DNA from 4 places in the Sphingobacterium sp. NPDC055431 genome. Region 1 is predicted to be linked to each of the others. Evidence: riboswitches for the same ligand, from Rfam matches in the RefSeq annotation. Region 1 holds a riboswitch; each other region holds the start of a gene.
The links. A riboswitch is a leader RNA that binds a small molecule or an ion and turns the genes downstream of it on or off. The one in region 1 is predicted to bind S-adenosylmethionine.

Region 1 (7,552 bases):
TCGGGCACTTGCAATGGGTAGGTTGATGGAGTCTGTGTGTGAATGCAGACCTAGATAAATGATAGAAATTCTTATTTTAGAATACAGAACCCGGCTTACAAGGTTTGCTTCTTTTTTTTAATAATTGTACATTTTCTATTGCCTATAAACAAGTGTGTTAAGTTATGACAACAATTTTAATTATAGATGATGAGCGCCCAATCCGTAGCTCGTTACGTGACATCTTGGAATATGAAGACTACAAAGTCCTCGATGTCGACAACGGTGAGGACGGTCTGAAGATCTTGCAGAAAGAAAAAATCGACTTGGTATTATGTGATATCAAGATGAACAAAATGGACGGTATGGAAGTACTGACCGCTGCTAAAGAATTTTCCGACATCCCGTTCATCATGATCTCAGGTCATGGTACCATCGAAACAGCTGTTGAAGCTGCTCGTAAAGGTGCTTTCGACTTCCTGGAAAAACCTCTTGACCTCAACAGGTTATTGATAACCGTAAGGAATGCCCTGGAAAAAGGCTCCTTGGTCAAGGAAACAAAAGTCCTTAAGCGTAAAATCTCCAAAACTAAAGAAATCCTTGGTGACTCCTCGGGTATCAATTTGATCAAAGATACCATTGACAAAGTTGCCCCAACAGAAGCCCGCGTATTGATCACTGGGGCCAATGGTGCCGGAAAAGAATTGGTCGCGCGTTGGCTGCACGAGAAATCCTCTCGCTCTAGCTCAACCTTGGTCGAAGTTAACTGTGCCGCAATCCCTTCTGAATTGATCGAATCTGAATTGTTCGGCCATGAAAAAGGATCCTTTACCTCAGCGGTAAAACAGCGAATCGGAAAATTCGAACAAGCTAACAATGGTACCCTTTTCTTGGATGAGATCGGTGATATGAGCCTTTCTGCTCAAGCAAAGGTATTGAGGGCATTACAGGAAAATAAAATTACTAGGGTAGGTGGCGAAAAAGAAATCGATGTCAACGTGCGTGTGATTGCTGCAACCAACAAAGATCTTTTGAAAGAGATTGAAGAGGGCAACTTCCGTATGGACTTGTACCACCGTCTTAGTGTTATCTTGATCCATGTGCCTTCTTTGGCCGAACGTAAGGATGATATCCCAACTTTAGCCAATGCCTTCTGCGAAGAAGTGTGTGCAGAGTATAGCATGCCTGTCAAAGCTTTTACACCAGATGCCATGAAAGCCCTTCAATCTTTGCCTTGGAGCGGTAACATCCGTGAGCTAAGGAACATGATCGAACGCTTGATCATCTTGTGTGATAAGAAAATCACCGAAGAAGATGTATTGAAATTTGCCAACCCAGGCGGTCCGATCACTGCAAATAGCCTTGCCGGAAACCATACGAGCAATGGATTTGATATGGAGCAATTTACCTCTTTCCAAGACTTTAAAGACTTCTCTGAATGCGAATTCATTAAATACAAATTGGAAAGAAACAATTGGAATGTTTCCAAGACAGCTGATGACCTTGATATACAAAGAAGTCACCTGTACAGTAAGATCGAAAAATTCGGACTGAAAAGAGACTAAGCATAATATCTTGAAATATTATACAAACACAATACAACGAAAAAGGCCTGATCTAATCAGGCCTTTTTTTATTATACGTATATTTTAATACGTTGTTAATCGTTGAATTTCCGTTTTTGTCGACTATATAACATATATATAGCAACGGTCAAAACTATAATTCCGATTATTAAATACGGTAATGCAGATCCCTCACTCGTGCTAGCGTTGGTGTTGTCCTGTGCAAACAAACCAATAGATACTGCATTTAGTAGTACTAACACATTCCACTTTCTCATGATCAATTTGTTTTTTAAGTTTATATAATAATATACGAATAATATAACGCAAAAACCATGACAAAGCAAATGTATTAACAATTATTTAACCTATTAAATGCCAAAATCCGCCATTGTAATGATAATGTTACCCTGAAAACGTAATTGTCATCCATTTAGTTGTTTTTTTATTTCAAAAAACAAAAATTTTCAAATGAAATAGAAGGATATCTGATTGTATTTCAACCTCTTTATGGCCTAAATAGAAATCGTTCTAATACAAAAAAAGTGTTAATCCTTTTCAGGAAAAACACTTTCTATCTTAATTTAAAATGGAATTAAATGATTTCAGCTAAAAAATTACCCTGTTGATGGATAATTTCGCGCTTGGCGATAATTTCTTGAAGATTAATGGTTCCAATCACATATTTATGATCATCGCTAAAGAACCGCTCAGAAATACTGATAAAATCAATGTTTTCCAAAACATCCTCATCTTCATATCGGAAATAAACTTTTAGAGCATAGTCAGTTGAATATTCCACCTGTTGTGCCTCTAAATGTTTTTTGTACTCGTATTTGTAATCATATCTTAATGCAGCAATATCTGAAAGTACTGCAGAACCTGTAGGGTGGCCACCGGCTCCTTTGCCATAGAAAAATTGCTCATCGGCAAACGCAGCTTTAACCAATACCCCATTGTATTCGTTTTCTACATTCTGCAAGATATTGCCTTTGGAGATAAATTTAGGGAGAACATAAAGAACGACCTTGTTATTTGTTATCTCCTTGGCCAAAGGGATCAATTTAATTTTATAGTTTTTCTCTCTGGCATATCTGATATCGGCATTGCCCAATGTGTCGATCCCTAAATTCAGGATTTCGTCCGGGTTGATGTAGATGCCATAGGCATGAGATGCTACAATGGCCAATTTGTATTTGGGATCATATCCACCAACATCCAATGTCGGATCAGTTTCTGCAAATCCTAATTCCTGGGCTCTTTTCAATGCCTCATCATAGCTTTGGTTTTCATTGAAGATCTTGGAAAGGATGTAGTTGGAAGAACCATTGAAGATACCGCTTACAGAGTGTAAAAGCTCGTTGTCATAGTATTCTTCTAGGTTTCTGATGATAGGGATACTACCGCAGACTGCTCCTTCATATAATAGGGAAGTACCATGTTGATTTTGGATCTCGGTCAATTCCTCTAGATGGGTAGCGATCATTTTTTTATTGGCAGAAACAACATTCTTTCCAGTTGTCAATGCTCTTTTTGTAATCTCAAAAGCAGCTTCGGCATCATCGATCAATTCAACAACGGTATTGATCTCTGGGTCTTCCAGAATAGCATTGGCATCTGTGGTAAACAATTCCGCAGGCAAGGTCCTTTTTTTATCCGCGTTCTTGATAACAAATTTCTTGATCTCTAAGTTTAGGTTCTTTGTTTTTATGATATCGTATAAACCTTGTCCCACCACACCAAATCCAAACATCCCGATGGTAAGTTTCTTACTCATTATTCTTTAATTAAATTTAAGTGATTTTCTGCTTTTGTATTATGTTTCTCAAGAAAGTTGCCTATGACTTGAGTCAGGGTTTTTGTTTCAATCAAGAAGCCATCATGTCCAAAAAAGGAATGCAGCTCATAGTATTCTGCATTTGGAATATGTTTCGCGATGAATTCCTGTTCTTGTGGAGGGAATAGCACATCCGAAGGAATACCTATGATCAGGGCATTGACGCCCTCAATTGAGCTTAATACTTGCTCCACCTGTCCACGTCCTCTGCCTAGATGATGGCTATCCATGGCTTTGGTCAAATACCAATAGGAAAATGCATTGAATCTCTTGACTAATTTATCCCCTTGATAGGCTTGGTAGGAGGATGCTTTGTAAGCGTCTGTTTTGTCATGGTCCGATTCCACTTGGGTCGTTCCATAGGCATTGTATGTCCTATACGACAATAGTGCCATGCTGCGGGCCGCCTTTAATCCGTTCAATCCAGCATCATCCCTTTGCTCTTTAAAGCTGGAATCTGCTTCGATCGCAAGCCTTTGGCTTTCATTGAATGCGATACCCCACGGTGAGAAAAACGCATTTGTTCCGATAGCAATCAGATTATGGATCTTTATGGTTTTGGATACCGTCCATTCCAAAGCTTGTTGACCGCCTAGAGATCCTCCAATCAAGGTGTTGATTTCTTGGATCCCTAGATGATCAGCTAATAGTCCATGTGCTTTAACAATATCTCTGATCGTGAACTGAGGAAAGTCCGAATAATAGGGTAGGTTGGTATCAGGGTCAATGGATAGGGGATTCGTCGTCCCATAATGTGAGCCCAGTACATTGGCACAGATAATGAAATAATCCTTATCGTTGAATAACTCATTTTCGCCAAATAATCCTGGCCACCAGTCAAAAACATCTGAATTTGCAGTCAATGCATGACATACCCAAATTACATTGGATTTATCCTCATTTAGCTTTCCATAGCTATGGTAGGCTATCTGTAGGTTTGCCAGTTTTTTACCACTCTCTAATTCGAAGTCTTGGCTATATCCGAAAGTCTTTACACTCATTCTCTTTAATTATCTTCCTCCTAAAAAATCAGTTAAGCCCCCACTTACTTGATTTTGTCAAATGCTTGTGTTAAGTCTGCTTTAATATCGTCGATGTGCTCGATACCCACCGAAAGTCTCAATTGACCTGGAGCAACTCCAGCTGCTTTCTGCGCCTCTGCACTCAATTGTTGGTGTGTCGTTGCCGCAGGATGGATAATCAGGGATTTCGCATCTCCTACGTTCGCCAAATGGCTGATCAATTCCAAAGAGTCAATGAACTCATTCGCCTTATCAACTCCACCTTTGATGGTAAAGGATAATACCGCACCATATCCGTTTTTCAGATATTTTTGTGCATTCTGATGGTATGGGTGGTTTTTCAATCCTGGGTAGCTTACTTGCTCTACTTGTGGATGTGCTTCCAACCATTGTGCGATTTCCAAGGTATTGTCAACATGGCGTTGAACACGAAGAGACAAGGTCTCCAGACCTTGTACCAAAAGCCATGAATTGAATGGAGATAGGGCAGGGCCGAAATCTCTTAATCCTTCAACGCGAGCGCGGATAGCAAATTGAATGTTCCCAAACGGTCCGCCTTCACCGAATACATCCGAGAATACTAAACCATGGTAACCTTCAGAAGGCTCTGAGAATTGTTTGAATTTACCATTTCCCCAGTTGTAGTTACCGCCATCGATAATCACACCACCAATACTCGTTCCGTGACCACCGATCCATTTTGTTGCCGATTCTACAACCACATTGGCGCCATGCTCCAATGGTTTGAACAGATAACCGCCAGCACCAAAAGTGTTGTCCACGATCAATGGTAGGTCATGTTTCTTGGCAACCGATGCGATACGCTCGAAATCAGGAATATTGTAACTCGGATTCCCAATCGTTTCTACATAGATCGCTTTAGTTTTATCGTCGATCAAGGCTTCAATTTTATCTGCATCCGAATCTTCAGCAAATCTTGCCTCAATGCCTAATCTCTTAAAAGAAACCTTGAACTGGTTATAGGTACCTCCGTAAAGATTTGATCCTGAAACAAAGTTTTCACCTGCCTCGAGGATATTGGTCAAGGCCAAGAATTGTGCTGCCTGACCAGAAGACACAGCTACAGCTGCCACACCACCTTCTAATGCCGCGATACGTTTTTCAAAAACATCCGTAGTTGGATTCATGATCCGCGTATAGATGTTTCCAAATTGCTTAAGGGCAAATAAATTCGCGCCATGTTCCGCATTTTCGAAAACATAGGAGGTAGTCTGATATATAGGTAATGCTCTGGATCCAGTTGTAGGGTCTACATCTTGACCTGCGTGCACTTGTAGTGTTTCAAATTTAAGATTTTTGTTGTCTGCCATTTTTATGTTGATTATTGATGTTAGTAAATTGAATATATGATTTCCTTTCTTGCTGTGCTATTGGTCGTCTGTACTCTATTATTTTTGCACTTTTTCCTCGTGCTCAAACATAGTGACGACTATCGCATTCGGGTAATGCAAATAATACAGCTGGAAATAAATTGAATGTTGAGATCTGTTGCTGGTTTTCCAACAAGATACACTAATTCCGATTTTGAAAATTTTGAAGTCATAGTCTATTTCATTTATATGCTCCTGGGCTTTATTGCCTCGGACAGGAATTGGCACCTTTTCAATCCTTATTGAAGGTTGCCAGTGGGTCATTGAGCCAGTCTCTCGCCACTTCTTTATAAATCAAGACCATCTTTTTAGAGAGGTAATGATTAGCGTACCACTATCGAAGTACTCCGCAAATATAGTTCACGAAATTTAATTTTGCAATCTTTTTCTGAAAAGTTTATTCTTTGGCAGATCCCATTACCACTTTTCCCTATAAAGACCAGGGCTTCAACCTTTGTTAGTCCCTTCTCTAACGTCGGTTGAAGCCCCAATATTTTTCTGATATATATTTCCGATCAACTAAAAGGTAGTTGTCTTCGCATCACGCATTTGAATGATTTTGTCTACCACGTAGCGTGTATTCCCACGCCATGGTAATACGCCATGATATTCCTTATAATGAAGGTCAAAGGCTTTCCCGCTATTTAGTTCCAAGATATGGAAAACTGAGTCGTTTTCAATGGAGAATTCAAATTCATTGCTCGAAAGACCGGTCCCGGTCTTTTGCGAACGGATCCCCTCTTGGATCAGCTTTCCTTCGTAGGTCTTGAATAAATTTCCCTTTTTTACCGCATAATTCAAAACGCCAGATTTAACGCCTTCTCCAAATACAAAATAATATTTGAAATAAACAAATCCAGCAAAAGCCAGAAATAGAATAAGTAAAAACCAGCTGATGAATTTCTTGAACTTTGAACCTTTAGTGCTAGGTTGTGGGTTAGTTGTTTCCATTTTTTTTGATTCAGTTTCTATTTGGTAACAAAAAGAATACCTAAAAATAAAAAAGGTTGGCGAATTTCCATTGCCAACCTTATATTTTTTTTAACCTAGTAGCTGCATCTCTGCATCGATTGCTTCCTTGGTCTTGTCACTTACCGGAACCAATGGAAGCCTAACATGGTCTTTGCCAATCCCTTTCTTTTCTAGGATATATTTGACACCAGCAGGATTTCCCTCAATAAAACAAAGGTCAATGATCTTCAATAATTCCAAGTGAATGGCCCTTGCTTCCACATAGTTTCCTTCGCGACATAGATGTGCCAAGGCTGAAACTTTGGTAGGGTAGGCATTGCCGACAACCGAAATGATTCCGGCCGCACCCATCGCCATCATAGGCAATGTAACGGGGTCATCCCCAGAAATCAGGAGAAAGTCCTTTGGTTTATCTCGAAGGATCTCACTGAACTGTGCAAAATTCCCCGATGCTTCCTTGGTCGCTACAATATTTTTAAAACCCTTGGCCAAACGAACGGTAGTCGCTGGACTTATATTGCTGCCCGTCCTTCCTGGTACATTATAAAGGATAATAGGAAGTTTAGATGCCTCCGCGATTGCTTTGTAATGCTGATAGATGCCTTCTTGTGTTGGTTTGTTATAGTATGGAGAAACCGAAAGGATCGCAGCATAGTCAAGGATCTCAAAGTTCTTGATCTGTTCCACGATTTCATAGCTGTTGTTTCCACCAATTCCAGCTACCAATGGAATACGCTTATTAACGTGCTTCGAAGTAAATTGCCACAGCTTCTTTCGTTCATCTTG
Region 2 (7,552 bases), on a different contig from region 1:
AAACCGATGGGGGAAATCCCAAAAGGTGCGGAATAGGTTTTTCCGAAGAGTTCAACGGACATATCAATATCTCCGGAAACATGGAGGTATTGCGGCTTTAAAAGAATATCATCAAAATCATTCTCATTTCTGGCCAAATTGAGCTCTTCATTACATCCGCCTTCCAGGTAATCAAATGCAAATTTTGGAATGCGCCATTTCGCTCTTTTCTTCAAGTCAGCTACAGAAGGATACCCTGGGTTATAGGGATACTTGATTTTTACACTCATTTTTATTTAAGATTTAGGTGGTGCCCACGAAATTACGGTTAAAAAATTGAAATATCCATCCTGTGCTATGCGGTGGGAACCAGAAATAGCTATTTAAAATATTTTAAAAATGGGACTTTTAGTCGATCAGGAGTTTCTCTACGACCTCTTTGTTTTTGGAAGTTCCGTAAAAAAGAATGTAATCGACCTTGGTTGTTAAGCCAGATGTGCCATCTTTTTGTCTAATGAAAATCCTGTTTACTTTTATTTTTAGCCCATTGACGGTAGTCACAACGTAGGCCTTGCCTTTTGTTGGAACGGTCAGGTAAAATTTCTGACTGGGAAGCGATACAATGGTTGCTTCGTAGGTATGGGCGTCAATAGGCTTGGCTTCGATGCCATAGGCAAAGTTTTTCTGAATACCGGTAAGGGGTCTTATTTCTCCGGACTTATCAAATATTTGGCGATATACCCGGATGGGTTCATCTTCGTCCACTTTATTTGAGCCATTCTTATTCAGGTCGTAGATAAAGGTGTTCTTACCTCGATTGTGTTGGATATAGAAGAGCAGGTTTTCTTTGTTGGTTGGAGTAGGGTAGCCTTCTTGGGCTTGTGCATAGTGAGTAGTAACGAATATCAGTAAGCTCAAAATGAATCTATTCATCTTATTTATTTTGATGGGAAGTTACTGATATTCGCATTAAGTGATAATGAAATTTTAGTTAAAGTTTAATTTGTTCCCCCGCGTCCCCCAAACAGCTTGGAAATCAACCATATTACGAGGACAACGGCGCCAATCACCAAGATGATTCCCCACCACATCCCTGCTTTAAAAATTCCTTCAATTAACGAACAGCTGCTGAACAATGATGTTGTCAGTGCAAGTGCCAAAAATCCAATATATCTATTCATAGTTCTGTGTTTAGTTTATTAAACAATTTCAAAATGATAATGTTTGATTTGGAGGTCTACAGTGGGAATGGCCATAAAGGTGAAATGATTCTCTTCGTTACTTTTGGAGCCTTCTTTAGCGCATTTTGATTCTGAACGTATAGTGAGGAATCTGTATGGTTTTCTTATACCCATGCGTGTCATCCTGGACCGAAGGTGCAGGAACCTTTCGCCAAGATTATTTGTCTGGTTCCGAGAACCTTCGTGCTTCAGGTTGACAGGGGTAAAGGATGATTTTTGAGCTATACTGCCCTAGAAGGGCAGATTTATTTTAGCAATCCCATCGCACAGGGCAACGGCATTCTTTCCATTTTTCCGCCATTGGAAATAAGCCGGTGGCTAAGGGGCTTCCTTCGGAAGGATAATGTTTGTCTACAAAGAGAACCCACAGCGTGGGTGAAATATTTTTCAATGAATCTTTCTGTGGAAAGAAAATAGATTGCTCATCTTACGATTTCGCAATGATAACAATCCATTAAAAAAAACAGTAATAGATTCTTCGTTTCACTCTGAATCCCTCTCAGAAAACTTCTGATTCTGAACAATTCGTGAAGAATCTGTTCGGTACTCCAGCAAAAGGCTCTGTCATCGTCAATCGAAGATTGACGAACTGTACGCCAATACCGGTTTATTTACAGGAAAGCTATGCTATGTTCCGAGAACCTTTCTTCTTCAGGTAACGGCATGATACGCTGATACTGTGTGAGATGTCTCATTTACGCTAATAAATGTGGTAACAACAATTTTATGAAATAAGAAAATTATTAACATAATAATTATTTGTACGTTTGGTGAATATAATAACCAATTATGAATAAAAAACTCAATTTATGGGACTCCATTATGATTGTCATGGGTTCTATGATTGGAAGTGGGATCTTTATTGTTTCATCGGATATGATGCGACAGTTAGGGTCGGGCTATTGGCTGATTGCTGTATGGCTGATTACTGCGGTTGCGACCATTGCTGCCGCAATCTGTTATGGTGAACTTTCTTCGATGTACCCTAAAGCTGGTGGACAATATACCTACCTGACTGAAGTCTTTGGGAAAATGACTGGCTTTCTGTATGGATGGAGCTTATTTGCCGTGATCCAGACAGGAACCATTGCCGCTGTTGCGGTTGCTTTTGGCAAATTCGCCGGCTACCTCTTTCCACAGCTGAATGATGCAGCTCCCATTTACCAGAATGGCACCTTTATGATCACCTGGATGCAGATCCTTGCCATTGGAATCATACTGTTGTTAACTTTTATCAACAGTAAGGGGGTGCGGAGTGGCAAGATTGTCCAATCCGTCTTCACCTCTTCCAAGGTCATTGCCCTATTGGCCCTGATCGTTGGCGGGCTTCTATTGATCGAGAGCAATCAGTTTTCAGGGAACATGAGCTTCGGTTGGTCTGCTTCGCAAAATCTGGACCATTCAAGCTGGAAAGAGATTTCAGGTAATGTGTTGCTTGGTGGAATTGCTGCGGCCATGGTAGGTTCGGTTTTCAGTAGTGTAGCCTGGGAAAATGTAACCTTCGTGGCGGGGGAGATTAAGAATGCGAAGAAGACTGTGGTAATAGCCATGGTGATCGGAACCAGCTTGGTGATGATCCTCTACCTGTTTGCCAATTATGTTTATTTAGCCACTTTAAATCGAGAAGAAATTGCCTTTGCCGCGAATGATCGTGTTGCGATAGCTGCTGCTGAAAAGTTATTGGGAAGCGCAGGGACCATTATCATGGCCATATTGGTGATGATCTCAACCTTTGGATGCGTGAATGGAATTGTGCTTTCAGGAGCAAGGGTTTTTCAGAGCATGGCCAAGGATGGCCTTTTTCTGAAGCAGGCCATTCCAAACAACAAGAATGATGTTCCGGAAAGGTCCCTGTGGTTTCAGGGAATCTGGGCTTCGCTATTGTGTTTGAGCGGGCAGTATGGGAACCTATTGGACATGGTGTCCTTTGTGATCGTGATTTTCTATATGATCACGGTCCTGGCGATGATGTATCAGCGCTGGAAGAGACCTGATCTGGAAAGACCCTATAAAACATTCTTATATCCTATCCCTCCATTGGTCTATCTCTTGATCGGAACAGCTTTCTGTGTGCTTTTGATCTTGTATAAACCACAGTACACCTGGCCTGGGTTTATATTGATCCTGATGGGAGTGCCGATCTATTATTTTGCCAATCGAAAGAAACCTGTATTAAAATAAATGATAAGTAAAAGGCCGAACAAAAATTGCTCGGCCTTTATCTTATTTTAAATTACTAATGTTTCTTATTCAGCTCTTAGGATTTTGGCAGCTTCTACCATAGATTCTAAGGCAGCTTTAGTTTCTGGCCAAGCACGAGTCTTCAGACCACAGTCAGGGTTTACCCATAATTGCTCTGCAGGAACTACTGCTTTTGCTTTGCGTAATAAGTTAACCATCTCTTCTGTGCTAGGAACACGTGGAGAGTGGATATCATATACACCTGGACCAATATCGTTAGGATATTTGAAGTCTGCGAAAGCATCTAACAGTTCCATTTGAGAACGAGAAGTCTCGATGGTGATTACGTCAGCATCCATGGCAGCGATATCTTGGATAATATCGTTGAACTCAGAATAGCACATGTGCGTGTGGATTTGTGTATCGTCATCAACATTGGATGAAGAAACGCGGAATGCACGTACAGCCCAGTCTAAGTATTCCTGCTGATCAGCTTTGCGTAGAGGAAGTCCTTCACGGATAGCTGGCTCATCAATTTGGATGATCTTGATACCTGCTTTTTCCAATGCCTGAACTTCGTCCAAGATTGCCAAAGCGATTTGGTATGTAGTTGTAGAACGAGGTTGGTCGTTACGTACGAATGACCATTGTAAGATGGTTACAGGACCAGTCAACATTCCTTTTACAGGACGGTTAGTCAAAGACTGCGCATAAGCAGACCAACGAACAGTCATGTCTTCAGGACGGTAAACATCACCAAAAATAATTGGAGGTTTAACACAACGAGAACCGTAAGATTGAACCCATCCGTTTTGTGTGAATGCATATCCAGCTAATTGCTCACCGAAGTATTCCACCATGTCATTACGTTCGAATTCACCGTGTACCAATACATCGATATCTAAATCTTCCTGTAAACGGATTGTTCTTTCTGTTTCAGCAGCGATTTCTTTATCGTATTCTTCTTGAGAGATGGCACCTTTTTTCAAGTCAGCTCTCCATTTACGAACATCCTTAGTTTGTGGGAATGAACCGATTGTAGTGGTTGCGAATCCTGGAAGATTGAACTTCGCTTGTTGCGCTTCTTTACGAGCGTTGAAAGTAGAAGTACGCTTAGCATCTTCATCAGTGATGTTGCTGACGCGGTTTTTAACCTCTGGTCTGTGGATTAATGGAGAAGTACGGCGGCTTTCAGCAGCTTCTTTGTTTGCGTCGAAACGTTTTTGTGTTTCAGCATCAACTTCACCTTCAGCCAATACTGCAAGGTCTTTTACCTCAGCTAATTTTTGTTTAGCGAATGCTAACCAGTTTTTAACCTCAGCAGGTAGGGACTCTTCATTGTTCTCATTGTCCAAATCAAAAGGAACATGCAATAAAGATGAAGAAGGAGCGATCCATACACGGTCTTTTCCTAAAGCATCAACAGCTTGTTTGATTTTTTTCAATGAGTTTTCGTAGTCGTTTTTCCAAATGTTACGGCCTTCAACAACACCTAATGAAAGGGTTAGGGAAGCAGGAACTTTGGATAATATCGTGTCAAGTTGGTTTTCACCACGAACTAAGTCTAGGTGTAACGCATGCACAGGAAGGTTAACAGCAATGTCTTCGTTGTTTCCTAATGCCTCGAAGTATGTAGCAACGATTAATTTGATGCCTTTGGCAGCTGCAGCTAACTTTTCGAATACTTTTCCGTAAAGAGCTTTGGTAGCATCATCGATATCTAAAGCCAAGAAAGGCTCATCGATCTGCACGTATTTAGCGCCAGCATCAGCAAGTTTAGCCAAGATCTCTTCGTATACTGGAAGTAATCTGTCGATTAGATCGATACGGTTAAAATCAGCTTCTTTTTCTTTACCTAACAATAAGTAAGTGATAGGGCCAATCAGGACAGGTTTAGTTTCGATACCTGATTGTTTTGCTTCATTGTATTCACTTAGGAATTTTTCTGAAGTCAGTTTGAATTCTTGATCTTTCACGAATTCAGGAACGATATAGTGGTAGTTTGTATCAAACCACTTGGTCATTTCCATGGCAGTTACATCAACGCCACCTTCTTGGAAACCACGAGCCATCGCAAAATATAAGTCTAGGTTATATTGGCGATCGATTTTGTTCAAAAGGGAGTTGTAACGAGCGGGAATAGCTCCAACAGTTAAAGATAAGTCTAGGACTTGGTCATAGAATGAGAAATCATTCGATGGGATCAATTCGATACCTGCATCTTTTTGAGTCTTCCAATTGCTTTCACGGATTTTAAGTCCAGCCTGCAATAATTCTTCCGCGCTGATTTTCTTTGCCCAGTAAGCTTCGTTAGCTTTCTTCAGTTCACGGAAAGCACCCACACGTGGGTAGCCTAAATTGTTTGTTAATAGCATATAGTTCTCTACTAAATTAAATAAATTCCAATAAGTCTTTTTGCTAAGAGAAGGCTACCTAGGATTCCTGTAACCAGCTTATCTTTCCCAATCGGGGTAGAATGTAGCACCTTGTCAAGTGACAGGTTGCTAAGGCTTCATCGGGTCTAGTCCCTCTGCCTTTCTCTATAAGCGTCGGCTAAGTTATGGATAAGATTTTTATTTTCCAAGGAAAATCTTTAGACTATCAGACAAAAGACACAAGACAATAGAAAAGCTGAGGTCCTTAAACAACCATAAGAAAGGGGAATAGTGTAAACTATTCCCCTTTCTTATGGTAATAATATTTTTATCTTTAGGACATGAAATTGGACAGATATTTATCCCATATCTTCAGTCTACTGTCTTATGTCTATTGTCTCAAGTCTTTTTAGCTAACCAACAATTTATATCCTTTACCATGCACATTGACGATTTCCACGTTTGGATCTTCTTTGAGGTATTTCCTCAGTTTACTTAGGAATACGTCCATGCTTCGGCCGGTAAAGTAATTGTCGTCATGCCATATTTTGATCAGGGCTTCTTCGCGGGTCAGGACATCGTTTTTCTTTAAGCAAAGCAAACGAAGCAACTCGGCCTCCTTGGTAGACAGTTTCTGCTGTTGACCTTTGTAGGAGATAATCTGACTGGTGTAATCGAAGAAATAATCGCCGATCTCAAACTTGTCTGATACTTCTTCTTCTTTGTCCTTGGAAGCTCTCTTTAATAGCGCATTTATTCTCAATAAAAGTTCTTCAACACGGAAAGGCTTGGTGATATAGTCGTCACCACCTAGTTCGAAGGCCTGGGTTTTGTCCTCCATCATGCCTTTTGCAGTAGCATAGATGATAGGGACCGTCTGATTGATCTTGCGGATATCCTTTCCAAGGGAGAAGCCATCTTTTTTGGGCATCATGACATCCAGGATGCAAAGGTCGAATTCTTCCTTTCGGAAGGCATCCATTCCTTCTTGACCATCTGTACAGAGCACAACGTCAAATTTTCCTTTTAATTCAAGATAATCCTTCAGTAATTCGCCCAAATTAGGATCATCTTCTGCTAATAATATCTTTTGATTCATACTTTTCTCTTTCTTATGTTATGCTACTTCCTTGGATGCGTCCTTTAAAGGAAGCGTTACTTCAAATTGTGTGCCTTTATCTTTTTCGCTTTTTACGGAGATTTTTCCGTTCAGTCTTTTGATGATATCGTTAACATAGCTTAGCCCTAGACCGAAGCCTTTCACGTTGTGGATATTTCCCGTAGGTATGCGATAGAACTGGTCAAATATCTTTTCCTGTTGGTCCTTGGTCATTCCCATTCCCTTGTCTGCAACTGATATTACGATACTGTTCCCTCTATTAAAAGTCTTAAAAGTGATTTCTGGTTTTTCTTGAGAGTATTTAATTGCATTGTCGACCAGGTTGAACATCACATTGGAAAGGTGAAGTTCATCGCCAACCACTAAATCATTGCCTGCTGAAATGTCAATATTCAAGGTGCCTTCTGCCTTGTCCATCTGTAGTCGCATGCTCTCCAAGACTGCGTTGGCCAAGGAGTTGATGTGCACATTGGTGCGCTCGATCTTTAGGTTTTCTTTCTCCAGACGGGCAATGTTCAGGACGCGTTCGATATGCGAGCCTAAACGGACATTCTCATCGTAGATAATGTTTGCCAATTTGTTGACACGCTTGCCATCGGCGGAAATCTCAGGGTCACGTAAGGATTCACTGGCGATCATGATGGTGGCTACAGGCG
Region 3 (7,552 bases), on a different contig from region 1:
GAAATTTTACCATCTTTGTTGGGGATACAATTGATTTTGTGTCCTGTATTTTCAATGGCACCAGTTTCATGGACCTCAATATGTCCGGTATCGGCAGCAATCACGGATTCGTATGGTTTAAGGAGATGGCTAATGACCAGCATGTTTGCTTGGGTACCTCCAGAAACAAAATAGATCTCAGCATCTGGATTGTTGATTCTTTTTTTGATGAAAGATTTTGCTTTTAGGCTGAGGTTATCTTCCCCATAACCGGCTTCCTGATCAAGATTGGTTTGGGATAGAAGGTTTAATATATTGGGGTGAGCACCCTCACTATAATCGTTTTTGAAGCTTATTTTAGATTGCATGTGTAAATATAATCGTTTTCGCAATCGGATGGAATAAAATAAAAAAAGGATTGATCAAATTGACCAATCCCTTTGTGGTTGTATAATTATTCGTTTATTTTCCAAACATTCCAGCAAGGCTATCCAAGATGTTGCCTTTAGCACTATTGTCGTTTTTCTGGTCGAAAAACTGTCCAACTAAATCACCTAAACCACCTGCAATATTAGGTTGTGATGAGCTAGCAGTGCTAGAACCACCGCCTCCTAATACGCTTCCGATCAAATCACCGATTCCGCCTCCTGAAGCACCGGCATTTGACGAGCCACCTCCAAGGATGCTTCCTAAAAGGTCTCCAATCCCTCCGCCGCCAGTTCCAGCGTCAGCTTGTTTCTTTTTACCTAAATAACCCATTACCAAAGGAGCCAATAGTGCTAAAATGCCACCGATTTTCCCCATGCTAATTCCTGATTTTTCAGAAAGGGATTGTTTTACCGTATCGGTGTTGCGACCAAAGATGTGATTTACAATTTTATCTTCATCTTCTGTTGGTCCTTGATTAAATAATCCTGCTAGGTTATCGAATATCCCCCCAGAGTGGTTATCCAATGCTTTTTGTATGCCTTGAGCTTGTTCAGGGCCCTTTTGCGCATTGTAATTCAAGGCAGACATCATCAATGGGATAGCTGCAGAAACAACCCATTGGGTTTGGTTTTTATCAAGTCCTAATTTTTCTGATATTCCTTCAGTAGCTTGTGAACCAATGCTTCCTGAAATTAAGTCACTAATGTTCATATTGTAGATTGTTATTGTTTATAAATGTTATTTTTATAACTCAAATATATTGCCAATTTTACTAGTATGAAAAAAATATGTTCAAACATCTTTGCGCTTACGGTTCTTTTGTTCTATGGTTGCAATAACCCATCGAAAAATGAAGAAGGAGTGCAAGTCGAAGACGTGAAATTATCCCTTGAATTAGCACAGGAAATTTATGCCATGCCGACCCATTGTATTGAGGTGGAGTATCCCAATAAGTTAGGCCAAGTCTTGGGGTCAGGAGCTGATCTTAAATCGCCCAAATCCCTTCGGCCTGTCTTTTATGGATGTTTTGACTGGCATTCCTCTGTTCATGGTTATTGGTCAGTAATAAAATTGCTGAAGGCATTTCCTGAACTAGATAAAGAAGGGAATATGAGGAAAGTGTTGAATAGCCATATTACGCCTGAGAATGTGCAAACTGAAATTGCTTTTTTCAATGACAAGAACAATTTAGGGTTTGAAAGGACTTATGGTTGGGCTTGGCTGTTCAAGTTGCAAGAAGAACTGGCAAATTGGGAAGATGAGGATGGGCAGCGCTGGAAAGTGGCTTTACAGCCATTAGTGGATCTGTTGGTCAAGCGATATATCGAATATCTCCCAAAATTGGTATACCCAATTAGGGCGGGACAACATGATAATTCGGCCTTTAGTTTATCGCTTTCTTTGGATTATGCCAATTCCGTAGGGGATGAGGCCTTTAAGAAATCCATTCAAGAAAACTCAATGCGTTTGTTCCAAAACGATAAGAATTGTGATCTGGCCTATGAACCGAGTGGATATGATTTTCTTTCCCCATGTTTAGAAGAAGCTTATTTGATGAGTAAATTGATGGAAAAGAATGAGTATTTAACGTGGTTGAAAGGATTTATGCCAGGATTGTTTGACCCTTCCTTCGAATTGAAACCCGAAATAGTTAAGGATAGGACGGACGGTAAATTGGTTCATTTGGATGGTTTGAATTATAGCCGAGCAGCATGTCTTTCCGGCATCAGTAAAATCGATGGAAGTTTGAAGCATTTAAAAGGCAATGCTATAGAACATTTTAACTTCTCCATAGCTAACTTAAGTGCTGAAGACGACTATATGGGAAGCCATTGGCTAGGAACGTTCGCACTGTACGCGATAGGGAGGTTTTAGGGATAGTATTGAGATGTGAGATATGAGTATTGGGATATTAACCGTACTGACTCATTTTTATTGTATTGAGATGTGAGATATGAGTATTGAGATATTAACCGTACTGACTCATTTTTAAAGTATTGAGATGTGAGTACAAAGGTATTAACCTTTATATCTCACATCTCAGATCTCATATCTCACATCTCCCTAACCTAACATAAAGGAATTAATTTATTTTCAGATAGTTTCACTGGGACACTTTGGATCTGGGTAAAGCCGTCTTCCGTACTGATTATGGCTGACAGATCGATTCCGCGATTGGATAGTGCGGAAATCAATGCAGTCCTAAAAGCTGTTTTGTTTGCACCCCAATTGGATTTTACCAAATCATTGTTCAATACAACTAATTCGTTGGTGGAATAGTGGTGGAATTTCTCCACTAGGTGCTGGTGTAAGGGTTTTGTTGTGTTCGACATACAATTAATGTTTAAAGGGTTTAACCATAATTGCATTCAGAGGCGTCTTAAAAGACTTTGCAATATTCGTTTATTTTGGCTTGTTGCCCGTATCGATTTACCACCGCGGTGTCTGTCACTCGGTTGGTATTGCATCTGCAATTCTGAATACTCTACAAACTTAGTAGATTATATTTTAATATGCAAGTGTCAAATAAAAATTTTCTATAATTCTTTTCTCAGGCGGGCAACAGGGATATTCATGGCCTCGCGATATTTTGCAACTGTCCTACGGGCAATGGAATAGCCTTTTTCTTTTAAAATCTCTGTTAGTTTCTCATCTGCCAGAGGTTTTCTCTTATCCTCATTGGCGATGCATTCTTCCAAGATTTTCTTGACTTCCTTGTTGGAAACCTCTTCACCGGACTCAGTCTGAATGGCTTCAGAGAAGAAAGATTTTAAAAGGAAAGTGCCAAATTCGGTTTGGACATACTTGGAATTCGCAACACGGGAAACCGTTGAAATGTCCATTTCGATCTTGTCGGCAATATCCTTCAAGATCATAGGTTTCAGCATTCTGTCATCACCTGTTAAGAAATAGTCATATTGATATTCCATAATGGCATTCATGGTTTTCAACAAAGTCTGCTGTCTTTGTTTGATGGCGTCGATAAACCATTTTGCAGAGTCCAGTTTCTGTTTAACAAACTGAACGGCCTCACGCATTTTCTTGTCGTTCTTTTCGGCTTTTTCGTAATGTTCAAACATTTCCTGGTAGGAGCGGGACACACGAAGCTCTGGTGCGTTCCTGCCATTTAAGGTCAGGTGCAGGACACCGTCGTTGTTGGAGATATGGAAATCTGGGATAATCTGCAATTGCTTACCAGCAACAGCTCCTGAATCGCCTGGTTTAGGATTCAGTTTTAAGATTTCGTTTACAATTTCTTTAAGCTCTTCGGAGTTTACTCCCAATTGCTTTTCGATTTTATCGTAATGTTTTTTGGTGAATTCATCCAAGTAGTTCTCTACAACCAATTGGGCCTGTTGAATTATTGGATTATTTTGATCTTTCTTACGAAGTTGTATGCTCAAGCATTCCTGAAGATTTCTGGCGCCAATTCCCGCTGGGTCAAAGGTTTGAACAATTTTCAGCATCTCTTCAACCTCATCTTCTTCAACGATGACATTTTGGGAAAAGGCTAGGTCGTCGATCAGAGAAAGGATAGGTCGGCGCAGATAACCATCATCATCCAAGGAACCGATGATTTGTTGGCCTAGTACATAATCTTTATCAGAAAGGGCAAGTAAGTCAAGCTGATTTTGAAGATTTTCAAAGAAGGAGTCTTGGACTGCGATAGGGATTTCTTTTTTACCATCCTCATCATCATGGTCATAACCTCCACCGTAATCTTTATAGTCGTCTTCCTGGATATATTCATCTACGCTGAATTCGTCATCATAGCTATTGTCTTCCATGTTGAAGTCGTCATCCGGATCTTTGTCTGGGTATTCTTCGACAGGGTCGTTCATGTTGGTCAAACTACCATCTTCCAAGGCTGGATTCTCTTCAAGTTCTTCTTTGATACGGGCATCTAATGATACAGTAGGTACCTGAAGCAATTTTATGAATTGAATTTGTTGCGGTGAAAGTTTCTGTAATAATTTTTGTTGTAGTGTTTGCTTTAACATGTCCCCGATAAATAAGTCAGGTAAAAATAGGGAATAATATTCAATAAGATAAAATTGTTGTAAACAAAAGAGAATTTAGGAACAGTTTTTGCTATTATAAGTCTCGGAAAAACAGCCTAGTTAAAAACCAAAAATTTCATTTGTTAAATTTCGTTAATTTTCATTTCAAGGTTCATTTTTGGGCGAATTGATATGATTTTTTCCAAAGTTTTGTTCATATTTACCGTATGTTTAGACGAGTCCGGAACAAATTTTTGCGTATCGCACTGATTGTTATTTACTTTATTATCTTATTTACTTGCGCGGTACAAATTAACTTCCTAGGCTTGTTCGGATCATCGCCTACTAAGAAAGAAATATTGTTGCCTGAACTGAATGTTTCTTCCGAACTTTTTACCGCCGACTCTGTTTTAGTCGGTCGCTATTACAAGCAAGATCGTGATCCTGTCCCTTATGATAGTATTTCTCCAAATATCGTTAATGCCCTAATTGCTACTGAAGATGTTCGTTTTAGAAAGCATCATGGGGTGGATTTTATTGGGTTGTTTGGCGGAGTGTTTTCAACTTTAAGTGGAAGTGATCGAGGTGCAAGTACTATTACCCAGCAACTTGCAAAGAATTTATATAGAACTCGCTACAAGGATGCTCAAGGACTGTTAGGGAAGATCCCGGGAGTTGGTCTGTTGGTCACAAAGTACAAGGAATGGATGACTGCCTTCAAATTGGAGAGCAAATACAGCAAAGAAGAAATCTTGACGATGTACCTGAATACCGTTTCGTTTAGCAATAATGCCTACGGTATTAAGTCGGCATCTGTAAGGTATTTTGATAAGCTGCCAAGTGAAGTTACCGTCAATGAAGCTGCTGTTTTGGTCGGTATGTTGAAGGGTACTACCTATTATAATCCAATCAGAAATCCTAAGAACGCTCTGCAACGTAGAAACGTCGTTCTAAACCAAATGGAAAAAGAAGGTTATCTGAAAAAGGATGAAGTAGCAACCCTGAGTAAAGATTCCTTGGGCTTGAACCTGAATAATCAGGAAGTTCGCAATTCCAACGATTCCTACCTTCGTACGGCAGTCGAAAAATGGTTGGAAGAATGGGGTGAAGAAAACGAAATTGATATCTATACCAGTGGTCTGAAAATATATACAACTATTGATTCCAGGATGCAGGAAATTGCTGAAACTGTTGTTTCAACCAAGATGAAGGAATTGCAACAGCGTCTGGACAATGTTTGGGGAAATGATCTGCCATGGAGAGATAAAGAAGGTAATGTGATCCCTAATTTTTTGGAAGACCATGCGAAAAAACTTCCGGCTTATGCATCATTGATGAAAAAATACAATGATGAAGCCAAGGTTTTTGAGGAGTTGAACAAGAAAAAATCCATGGAGGTCTTTACCTGGGATGGAATGGAGAAAGTGGATTATTCGACCATGGATTCGCTGAAACATTACCTGACCATGTTGAATACAGGAATGATGGTCATGGACCCATACAATGGAAATATTAAAGTTTGGGTTGGTGGTATCAATCACAACTATTACAAATTTGACCATGTAAACCAAGCGAAAAGACAGGCTGGATCTACCTTTAAGCCTTTTGCTTATGCAGCAGCCTTGGAGTCTGGTATGGCACCATGTGATAAATTCACCGATAAGCCAGTAAAAATTGAATTCATAAACAATAAAGGGGAACATGAGATCTGGGAGCCAAAAAATGCGGATTGGTCATTTTCTCACAGTGACTTGTCGCTAAGACATGCCATGGCTCGTTCATTAAATACGGTTACTGCACAGATCACAGAGAAAGTAGGTTGGGATAAGGTTGTGGAGATGGCTCATAAATGTGGTATTGATAGTAAATTGGAGTCGGTGCCGTCAGTTGGATTGGGCTCGAATGATGTTTCCGTTTTTGAAATGGTCAGGGGTTATAGCACCTTCATGAATGAAGGAAAGCGTACGGAGCCTGTATTGGTTTCAAGGATTGAAGATAAGGATGGAAAGGTATTGGCTGAATTCAAAACCACTACGAAGGAGGCAATTACTGCTGAAAATGCTTGGTTAATGGGCTATATGCTTAGGGGTACCATCGAAGAGTCGGGGGGCACATCCCAAGCTTTATGGGAATGGGACCTTTTTCAGGATGAGAATCAAATCGGTGGTAAAACAGGTACTTCTTCAGATTATGTTGACGGTTGGTACATGGGGGTAACGAAAGATTTGGTTGCTGGAGTGTGGGTAGGTTGTGATGAACAAAGCATACATTTTAAGAGTTCTGCAACTGGAGAAGGGTCTAAGACTGCATTACCGATCTATGCCCTGTTTATGGAAGAGCTTTATAAACATCCTGAATTAGGGGTGACCTTTGGGAAATTTCCGGAATCAACAGTTGAAATTACCAAGAAATACAACTGTCCAGGACCTAGAGTGCGTGTTCGTCAGGATAGTAGCAGTACCGAGGGCTTGAATCCTGATGCTGAGATTCCTAATATTGTTCTACCTGATTTACTTAATCAAAATAACACGGAAGAGCAACAGGAGGAGACGAATTAATCGACTGAAGTGAATTGATTTTATTATTTTTATTGACTAATAATCAGTTATGAAATTTAACCATATGCTATTTGCGAGAATTTTATGCATTAATCTTGTTTTGGCAGTATGTATGGCCTTGATGCCAGGACAAGCTAGTGCCCAATATTTCGGGCAGAATAAGATGAGGTATAAGAAGCTTGATTTCAAAGTTTATGATACCCCACATTTCAATATTTATTATTATTTGCAAAATGATTCCATGATGAATTGGCTTGCAAAGGAATCTGAGGTGTGGTATGAATTGCATCAACAGGTCTTTCAAGATACCTTTTCGAGAAAAAACCCAATTATCCTATATAATAACCATCCTGAATTCCAGCAAACAACCGCTATTTCGGGAGAGATCAGTGTAGGTACGGGTGGTGTAACGGAAGCTTTTAAACAGCGTGTCGTGATGCCGATCATGCAGATCAACCAACAGACTAGGCATGTATTGGGGCACGAATTGGTCCATGCATTCCAGTATAGGGTGTTGATCGAAGGTGGCGATTCAACGCGATTGGAGAATATTGCAAACCTGCCGTTGTGGATGGTAGAAGGGAT
Region 4 (7,552 bases), on a different contig from region 1:
TCGACTTCCTTTACCTTCAGCAAGGTGTCCACAAGTACAGTATTGTAGTAGGTCTGTCGCATGCTTTTGGTCTCCCTCGGTTGAAAATCATAGGCTTGCAAGGCCAATTCCCTTGCCTCATCTAACTTTCCTTGATTAACCAAGGCTTGCATACCATCTGTATAGACATTAGGGTAGATCCATCCCTCATAGTATTGGTTGGAATCAACATCGAAATGCTTCAACGTATTAATATTGGACCATTCAAATTTATGAATGGCATTATCGTAAATCTTATCTGCATTGATCAGTCCGTTGCCATTTGAAGACTGCCCCATATCTACAGGCATCAGTTTGCTGACCAAGCCCTCTGAAGCAAGGTATTTATCCATGCCCATGGAGATTGCCGGTGCACTCAAGGAGACAAAGTAAATTGGCCTTTCCCAATTGTTATTGACCAAAATGGACATCAAGCTTAAGTCTGCTCGGGTCACCAGATTTTCCTTGAGCTCCCATTGCATGTGCTCTGGGATAAACTGCTGCCATTCCGCTGGAATATTGGCATTTTTCAAGGCTTTCTCCTTATCTATCTTAAGTTGGAGCTTTTTCGTCGGCATCACATTTACAAAACTGCCATCACTTGTTTCCAGCTTGTTCCTATTATCGTCCGAAAGCATCACATCCAGCAATTGATCCACATCTGTATAGCCTTCAATTCCTAGGTCAACCACCTGAATCACGTCACGAACACCCTTTTTTACTTTATTAAAGTCGAATGCGATCGGCAAAGCCTTGGATTGATTGACACCCTCCATCGCCTGCTTTACATACCAATCCGAGCCTAGGTAGCCATAATTCAAGACCCTGACATCTGTCCGGATTCCCTCTACTTCCTGTAGATACCATAATGGGAAAGTGTCATTATCAGCATAGGTGAACAATATGGCATTGGGCTCACAGGAGTTCAAGGTATTCAAGGCCACTTCCCTCGTCATATGACGACCAGAACGGTCATGGTCGTCCCAATTCTCCTTGACCAACAATATAGGGCCAGCAAGCATAGCAAATCCAACGGCAGAATAGGTAATTGCCTTCATGGAAAGTTTGCTCCTTTTTTGCATAAAATCAATCAAACCCAGGACTCCTAAACCGATCCATATAGCAAATACATAAAACGAACCTGCATAGGAATAATCACGCTCTCGCGGCTGTAGCGGTGTTTGATTTAAATACAGCACAATAGCTAATCCAGTAAAGAAGAACAATAGACCAACAATGCTGGCGTCCCTTTTGCTTCGCTTTGCTTGCCAGATCAAGCCGGCAAATCCGAGCAGTAGGGGAAGGAAGAAGTAGGTATTCCTACTTGGATCTTCTTTCATACGATCAGAAATGGCATCCATTCCCGGCAAACGCAGTTCATCCAAAAAACCAATCCCTGAAATCCAATTGCCAGCAGTCAACTCGCCTTGGCTAGGTGTATCATTCTGTCTGCCCACGAAATTCCACATGAAATAACGGGAATACATATGACCTACCTGATAATTGAAAAAGAACTTCATATTATCCAGAAAGGTTGGATCCTCCCCATCTTGTAGATTCAAATATTGTTTATAGAATTCAGTATGCTTTTGGCTGTACAACCTCGGGAACAATACTTCCTTGTCGTATTTATAGCCTTTGACATTTTCATATTGCTCATATTGCTCGGTATCCTTCCTATAACCTACGGATTCCTTAACATCCGTTATTTTTGAATTGAAGGTCGGTCCCTTAAACAGGGGTTCAGATTGGTATTGTTCCCTGCTCAAATAGCCCAAAAAGGAATATGCATTATCAGGAGCATTATTGTTCAGTGTAATATTCGTTTGAGCACGGATTATTATCATACTAAAGGACGTGAACCCGAAAAAGACCAAACAAGTACCTAAAATCAAGAGATTTAGGATAGGCTTGTTCTTTCTGATCGAATACATAATGCCGAAAACCGCTGCTGAAACTAAGAGCAGGACAAACAGAACAATGCCTGAACCAAATGGCATACCCAATGTATTAACGAAGAAGAGATCAAATCCTGCTGCTATCTTTACAGAATATTGGATCACTCCCCAAAGAATAAAGGCTAAGGCGAGAACTCCCCAAGCAAAGGATTTAATTGCACCTTTCCAGGTCACCTGCTTAGACTTCCTGAAATAGATCAGGAGTGCTATGGCTGGAATCGTCAATAAATTCAACAGATGAACTCCGATGGATAGTCCCATCACATAGGCAATCAGCAATAGCCATTTATTGGAATCCGGTTCATCTGCCCTTCTCTCCCACTTCAACGCCAACCAAAATACAATGGCGGTACAAAGTGAAGACATGGCATAGACCTCTGACTCCACAGCAGAATACCAAAAGGAATCTGTAAAGGCATATGCCAGAGCTCCTACCGCTCCAGCAGCGAAAATCTGCAGATTTTGGAGGCTATTCCCTTCTGACTTTCCTAAAAGCAGTTTTCTTGCCAAGGCTGTAATGGTCCAAAACAAAAACATAATGGTCAAGGCTGAACAAAATGCCGAACCTAAATTCATCCAAAGTGCAATATGTTCCTTATTTCCAAGAGCAAGGTTTGAAAACAGGTTCTGAACCAAGAGAAACAAGGGTGCCCCAGGTTGATGTACAATTTCCAGCTTATCCGATGCCGCAATAAACTCACCGGTATCCCACCAACTGATGGATTGATCCACAGTGAATGCATACAATACAAACGCAATAACAGCACATAGCCAGCCGAGAAGATTGTTGATTTTGCTATAGTTCATAATAGTAGGTAATAAATGTGATTTAAATTTAAAAAAGAATTATCTCCCACATTTGTGATTAACATTATTTAACATGGAATACGGCTGCTCTCTTTCTTCCAAAAAGGCCTTATCATTGCTGGATTTTCAGGAGCTTTATTTGGATTTGTTTTACCCACATTCCGAAAACTCGCAAAATGAATAGAATTTTATCCAAGTCATTCTCGAAGCTGTCTCGAAGCTGTCTCGAATGAGACTGCTATATTGGTTAAAAAACTCTCCTCATGATAAACGACAAAAGGCGAATGAAATCATCCGCCCTTTGTTCTTATTTTAGAGTTAGTCAATTTAATTACACTAATTTTTCAACGATATTTTTAGTAGGTCCAGGATTACTCATGGTGTAGAAATGCAGTACTGGAACTCCAAAGTCTATTAATTCCTTACATTGCTGTACTAGCCATTCTTCGCCAACTCGCCTAACATCCGCATTGGTTTTACAGGATTCCACGGCATCGCTTAGGTCTTCTGGAATATCCAAGTGGAAAATCCGAGGAAGGGTAATCAATTGCTTCTTGGTTGTCAACGGCTTCAGTCCCGGAATAATAGGAACATGAATATCATTTTCCCTACACTTCGTCACAAATTCCTTATATTTTTCTACGTTAAAAAACATTTGGGTAACGATAAATTCAGCTCCCATTTCTACCTTTTTCTTCAACCATTTAAAATCGGTATTGAAGTTAGGTGATTCAAAATGTTTCTCGGGGTATCCGGCAACGCCGATACAGAAATTGGTCTTTTCGGATGAGCCTATATCTTCATGTAGGTAGGAACCTTCGTTCATATCCACCACTTGTCGCAATAGGTCGGTTGCATAAGCATGTCCTCCAGCGGTTGGGATAAAGTCGGCATCACCTTTTCTGGCATCACCTCTCAGCACCAATACATTATCGATACCTAAGAAGTTCAGGTCGATAAGTGCGTTTTCAGTTTCTTCTTTGGTGAAACCACCGCAGATCAGATGCGGAACCGCATCAACTTTATATTTACTCATGATGGCAGCACAGATGGCTACCGTACCAGGTCTTTTTCTATAGGATACCCTTTCCAACAATCCGTTAGCATGTTGTTTGTACAGGTAATCCTCACGGTGGTACGTCACATCGATAAAGGGAGGTTTGAATTCCATCAGTTCATCCATCGTTTGGAAGATACTTTGGATACCCTGCCCTTTAGCAGGAGGTAACAGCTCAAAAGAATATAAGGTCTTGCCTTTCGCGTTCTTGATGTGATCTACGATTTTCATAAAAATATATTAAGGCTTAGAGAGAACACAGTGAACACTGATTCTTTGGCTTATCTTTCCCATTTTGGGGGTAGAATGTAGCACCTTGACTGGTGTCAGGTTGCTAAGGCTTCAGCGGGTCTAGTCCCTCTGCCTTTCTCTATAAGCGAGGGCTAATATCGTCAATAGCAAGGTAATCTCAAAATGTTTCAAGAAAAAACTTTGCGGATGGCATTGAATCAGAAGGAATCAGGGTTGGATGGATGGGACATATAAATGAATGGAAGAAGGTATGATCATAAAAAAATGGGCGTTTATGAAACGCCCATTCTCTTTTCAAAATATCTTATTAATCTTCTAGGTACATATCTATCAAACCTTCAGGAAGGTTCAATACGATAATCTTTTCTTCGGGGTCTATGCCGACGATGAAGTCCTCATTAAGGGGAAACATGGCGTCTCGGCCATCGATATCTACGGTTGCGATAAATTGCTGTGGCATCTCTTGGACATGGGTAATTTCGCCCAATTCGCCTTCGTCTTCCTCAATGGCGGTATAACCTACCAGATCATGATAGGTAAAATCATCGGGATCACGTTCTGGCATTTTATCGTTTGGCAGGTAGATTTGCTTTCTCAATAAAGGTTGGGCTTTGTCAATATGGTCAACATCTTCAAAGTTGACATAAGCTGTGCTGTTATTGTGAAATTTGACCTTTTCTACAAAGAATGGCACCAATTTCTTGTCCATCTCCAAGAAAACTACATCCAGATCAAGGTCCATATAGTTATCAAATTCAAAAAACAGTTGCAGTTCACCCTTCAACCCTCGGGTTTTACTGACATAACCGATATAAAAACATTGATCTTTCGTCATATTCACAAATTAATTTCCAAAAATACGGAATTCTTTTTCTGTTGGGATTTTAGGGATGTAAAATCAAGATAAAATGGGAACAAAAAAGCCGGTTCATAGAATGATCCGGCCATTTTGAATACTTTATGAAGAGATTATCCTTCAGTTTCTTCAGTGTTTTCAGTAGCATCAGCAGCTTCTTCTGCTTCTTCTGTAGCTGTTTCTTCAGCAACAGGAGCGTTTTTAGCAGCGATAGCAGCAGCTCTGTCTTCTTTTTTCTTAGCTTCAGCAGCTAAAGCAGCTTTCTTAGTCTCATCTTTAGATTTCGCTAAGCCTGATTTCTTTCCTTCGATTTGAGCATCTTTACCTTCAGCCCATTTAGTGAAAAGTTCTTCAGCTTTAGCTTCATCAAAAGCTCCTTTTTTCACACCGCCTTGTAAGTGTTTTTTGTATAAAACACCTTTGTAAGAAAGGATAGCGCGAACTGTGTCAGTAGGTTGGGCACCTTTGTTCATCCAGTCTAACGCTTTTTCGAAATCCAAAACGATAGTTGCTGGGTTAGTGTTTGGGTTGTAAGAACCTAAACGCTCGATGAACTTACCATCACGTGGTGAACGGCCGTCTGCTACTACTACGTGGTAAAAAGGTTTTCCTTTTTTACCGTGTCTCTGCAATCTGATTTTAGTTGCCATGTTTTTTCTTTATTTATGTATTCAACATATCCCCCGTTGCTTCATGCAGGAGGGGACGCAAAGATACAAAGTATTATCAATTAATACAATAGAGAATTTAAAGCTGTTTTATCTGTAAAATATGCCCTCCTTCCGAGCTATAATCTTGAAAAAGATTTGAGTAATCTCCTAATAATACCGATATTCAGATACTTCAAACCATTGACATCTTATGCAAAGAATTGCTCCTTTAAGGATTGTAAAAGCTTCCGCTGGATCTGGAAAAACATTTTCTCTCACCGTACATTACCTGACCCTGTTGCTATCAAAAGAGAGCAGCTATCGGGAAATCCTCGCCGTTACCTTTACCAACAAGGCTACAGCCGAAATGAAAGGCCGTATCATGTCCGTCCTTCATGGCTTGGCAATCGGCAGTACAGCAGATGACATTGAGCAGTACAGACAGCAATTATTGCAGCAGAACACGCAATGGGACCCTGTAAGCATTCAGGAAAAAGCCAATCGGATCTACAGGAGGATCCTCCATGACTACAGCCATTTCTCGGTAAGTACCATTGACGGGTTTTCGCAAAAGGTGATCCGTAGTTTTACCTACGAACTGAACCTCGATTCTGGCTATGCCATCGAGATGAACACCAACAAAGTGAAGCGTGACCTGACCGTTATGCTAAACCAACTATTGGATGAAAGACCTGACCTGTTGGAATGGATCATCAACTATGCTGAACAGAAGATCGGGAAGAATGAGAACTGGAACTACCGACAGCAGTTAATGGGTTTGGCAGGGTTGATTTTCTCGGAGAACTTCCAGGAGTTTGACAGTTTTATGATTTCTGCTGATACAGACAGGATCTTCAACCTGCTCAACAAAGAAATTGATGAAAAGACGAATGCCTTTTTGGATGCCTTGGTTCAAGGAATAGAAACTTTCAAAGCTGAATATCGCCGATTGGGGGTTGATGATTCAGAAATGAAGGGAAAGTCCAGAAACAGACTCGTAGCGGCCAGCAAGATCAACATAGACCCCAAAAAGATTTCTACCTCTGATATCCAGGAAAAGATATTTGACAAGTTTTTGGTTTTGTTGGATAATGAAGAGCATTATATTGACGATAAAAAGGAGGTTAGGTATGAATACATGCAGGGCATCCGTCCGGCATTGGACGCCATCCTTTCCCTACAGCAGCATTTTGCAAATTATATTGCTTACCAAGCCGTACAGACCAACCTGTATTTCCTGAGGTTGCTCAAGGAAATGAGTGACCTACTGAGTCAATGGAGAAAGGAAAACTCTGCACAATTGATCTCGGATGCGCAGATACTGCTAAACAAATTGGGTTTAGATGAACACAGTGACCCGACCTTTATCTGGGAGAAGATTGGCAACCGATACAATTATTTCCTGTTTGATGAGTTTCAGGACACTTCACGCATACAATGGAAAAACTATAGCCCATTGCTCCTAAATGCCCTTGCTGATGCTACGGGCAAGATTGCTGAGCATCTAGTGGTAGGCGATGTGAAACAGAGTATTTATCGTTGGCGAAATGGGGACTGGCGGATCCTTTTGCAACAGATTGACCAGCAGGTTTCGCAGAATTTCCACCTCAAGGAAAATCAAATAAATGAATTTATAGATAACGGAACGTTGGACACTAATTTCCGCAGCCTTCCGAATATCATTAATTTCAACAACTACCTATACGAAAAGATCCCTAGTCTATTGCAGCAAGTTTTGAACGAGAAAGTTGGCGAAAGTCTGGGCGAAGAAGGCATGACTTGGTGGAATGCTACGGGCAACAATAGCCTACTTGAAAAAGCTTATCAAAACAGCAGGCAACTGATCCCTGAACATAAGCTTCAGAACGGCAAACCCATGGGAAATATCGAAATCTCCTTTTTCCCTGTCAGTGATGGTCGAGCGCGGAACAATCAAGTGATGGAGGCTTCGGTA

Region 2: another riboswitch for S-adenosylmethionine. It lies ahead of metE (5-methyltetrahydropteroyltriglutamate--homocysteine S-methyltransferase); the one in region 1 lies ahead of ACWIB3_RS05065 (O-acetylhomoserine aminocarboxypropyltransferase/cysteine synthase family protein).
Region 3: another riboswitch for S-adenosylmethionine. It lies ahead of ACWIB3_RS15660 (5-oxoprolinase); the one in region 1 lies ahead of ACWIB3_RS05065 (O-acetylhomoserine aminocarboxypropyltransferase/cysteine synthase family protein).
Region 4: another riboswitch for S-adenosylmethionine. It lies ahead of ACWIB3_RS13765 (methylenetetrahydrofolate reductase); the one in region 1 lies ahead of ACWIB3_RS05065 (O-acetylhomoserine aminocarboxypropyltransferase/cysteine synthase family protein).

Annotation. Positions count from the first base shown of each region.
Region 1 covers NZ_JBSHLH010000003.1:111,546-119,097, forward strand. The annotation lists RNA gene rnpB (RNase P RNA component class A) at 1-114, shown strand, start outside; gene ACWIB3_RS05050 (sigma-54-dependent transcriptional regulator) at 165-1,544, shown strand; gene ACWIB3_RS05055 (homoserine dehydrogenase) at 2,140-3,321, opposite strand; gene ACWIB3_RS05060 (homoserine O-acetyltransferase family protein) at 3,321-4,382, opposite strand; gene ACWIB3_RS05065 (O-acetylhomoserine aminocarboxypropyltransferase/cysteine synthase family protein) at 4,427-5,734, opposite strand; SAM riboswitch class I at 5,977-6,090, opposite strand; gene ACWIB3_RS05070 (hypothetical protein) at 6,314-6,745, opposite strand; gene dapA (4-hydroxy-tetrahydrodipicolinate synthase) at 6,836-7,552, opposite strand, start outside.
Region 2 covers NZ_JBSHLH010000011.1:103,780-111,331, reverse strand. The annotation lists gene ACWIB3_RS11685 (alpha-hydroxy acid oxidase) at 1-269, opposite strand, end outside; gene ACWIB3_RS11680 (DUF4833 domain-containing protein) at 388-912, opposite strand; gene ACWIB3_RS11675 (hypothetical protein) at 978-1,160, opposite strand; gene ACWIB3_RS11670 (hypothetical protein) at 1,748-1,879, shown strand; gene ACWIB3_RS11665 (APC family permease) at 2,010-3,401, shown strand; gene metE (5-methyltetrahydropteroyltriglutamate--homocysteine S-methyltransferase) at 3,467-5,776, opposite strand; SAM riboswitch class I at 5,852-5,950, opposite strand; gene ACWIB3_RS11655 (response regulator transcription factor) at 6,186-6,875, opposite strand; gene ACWIB3_RS11650 (sensor histidine kinase) at 6,894-7,552, opposite strand, start outside.
Region 3 covers NZ_JBSHLH010000020.1:38,486-46,037, reverse strand. The annotation lists gene ACWIB3_RS15675 (threonine aldolase family protein) at 1-347, opposite strand, end outside; gene ACWIB3_RS15670 (DUF937 domain-containing protein) at 442-1,119, opposite strand; gene ACWIB3_RS15665 (DUF2891 domain-containing protein) at 1,186-2,283, shown strand; gene ACWIB3_RS15660 (5-oxoprolinase) at 2,478-2,741, opposite strand; SAM-I-IV-variant riboswitch at 2,803-2,897, opposite strand; gene rpoN (RNA polymerase factor sigma-54) at 2,946-4,409, opposite strand; gene ACWIB3_RS15650 (transglycosylase domain-containing protein) at 4,637-6,967, shown strand; gene ACWIB3_RS15645 (peptidase MA family metallohydrolase) at 7,017-7,552, shown strand, end outside.
Region 4 covers NZ_JBSHLH010000015.1:105,437-112,988, reverse strand. The annotation lists gene ACWIB3_RS13770 (glycosyltransferase family 117 protein) at 1-2,783, opposite strand, end outside; gene ACWIB3_RS13765 (methylenetetrahydrofolate reductase) at 3,115-4,071, opposite strand; SAM riboswitch class I at 4,119-4,219, opposite strand; gene rimM (ribosome maturation factor RimM) at 4,400-4,927, opposite strand; gene ACWIB3_RS13755 (30S ribosomal protein S16) at 5,062-5,598, opposite strand; gene ACWIB3_RS13750 (UvrD-helicase domain-containing protein) at 5,810-7,552, shown strand, end outside.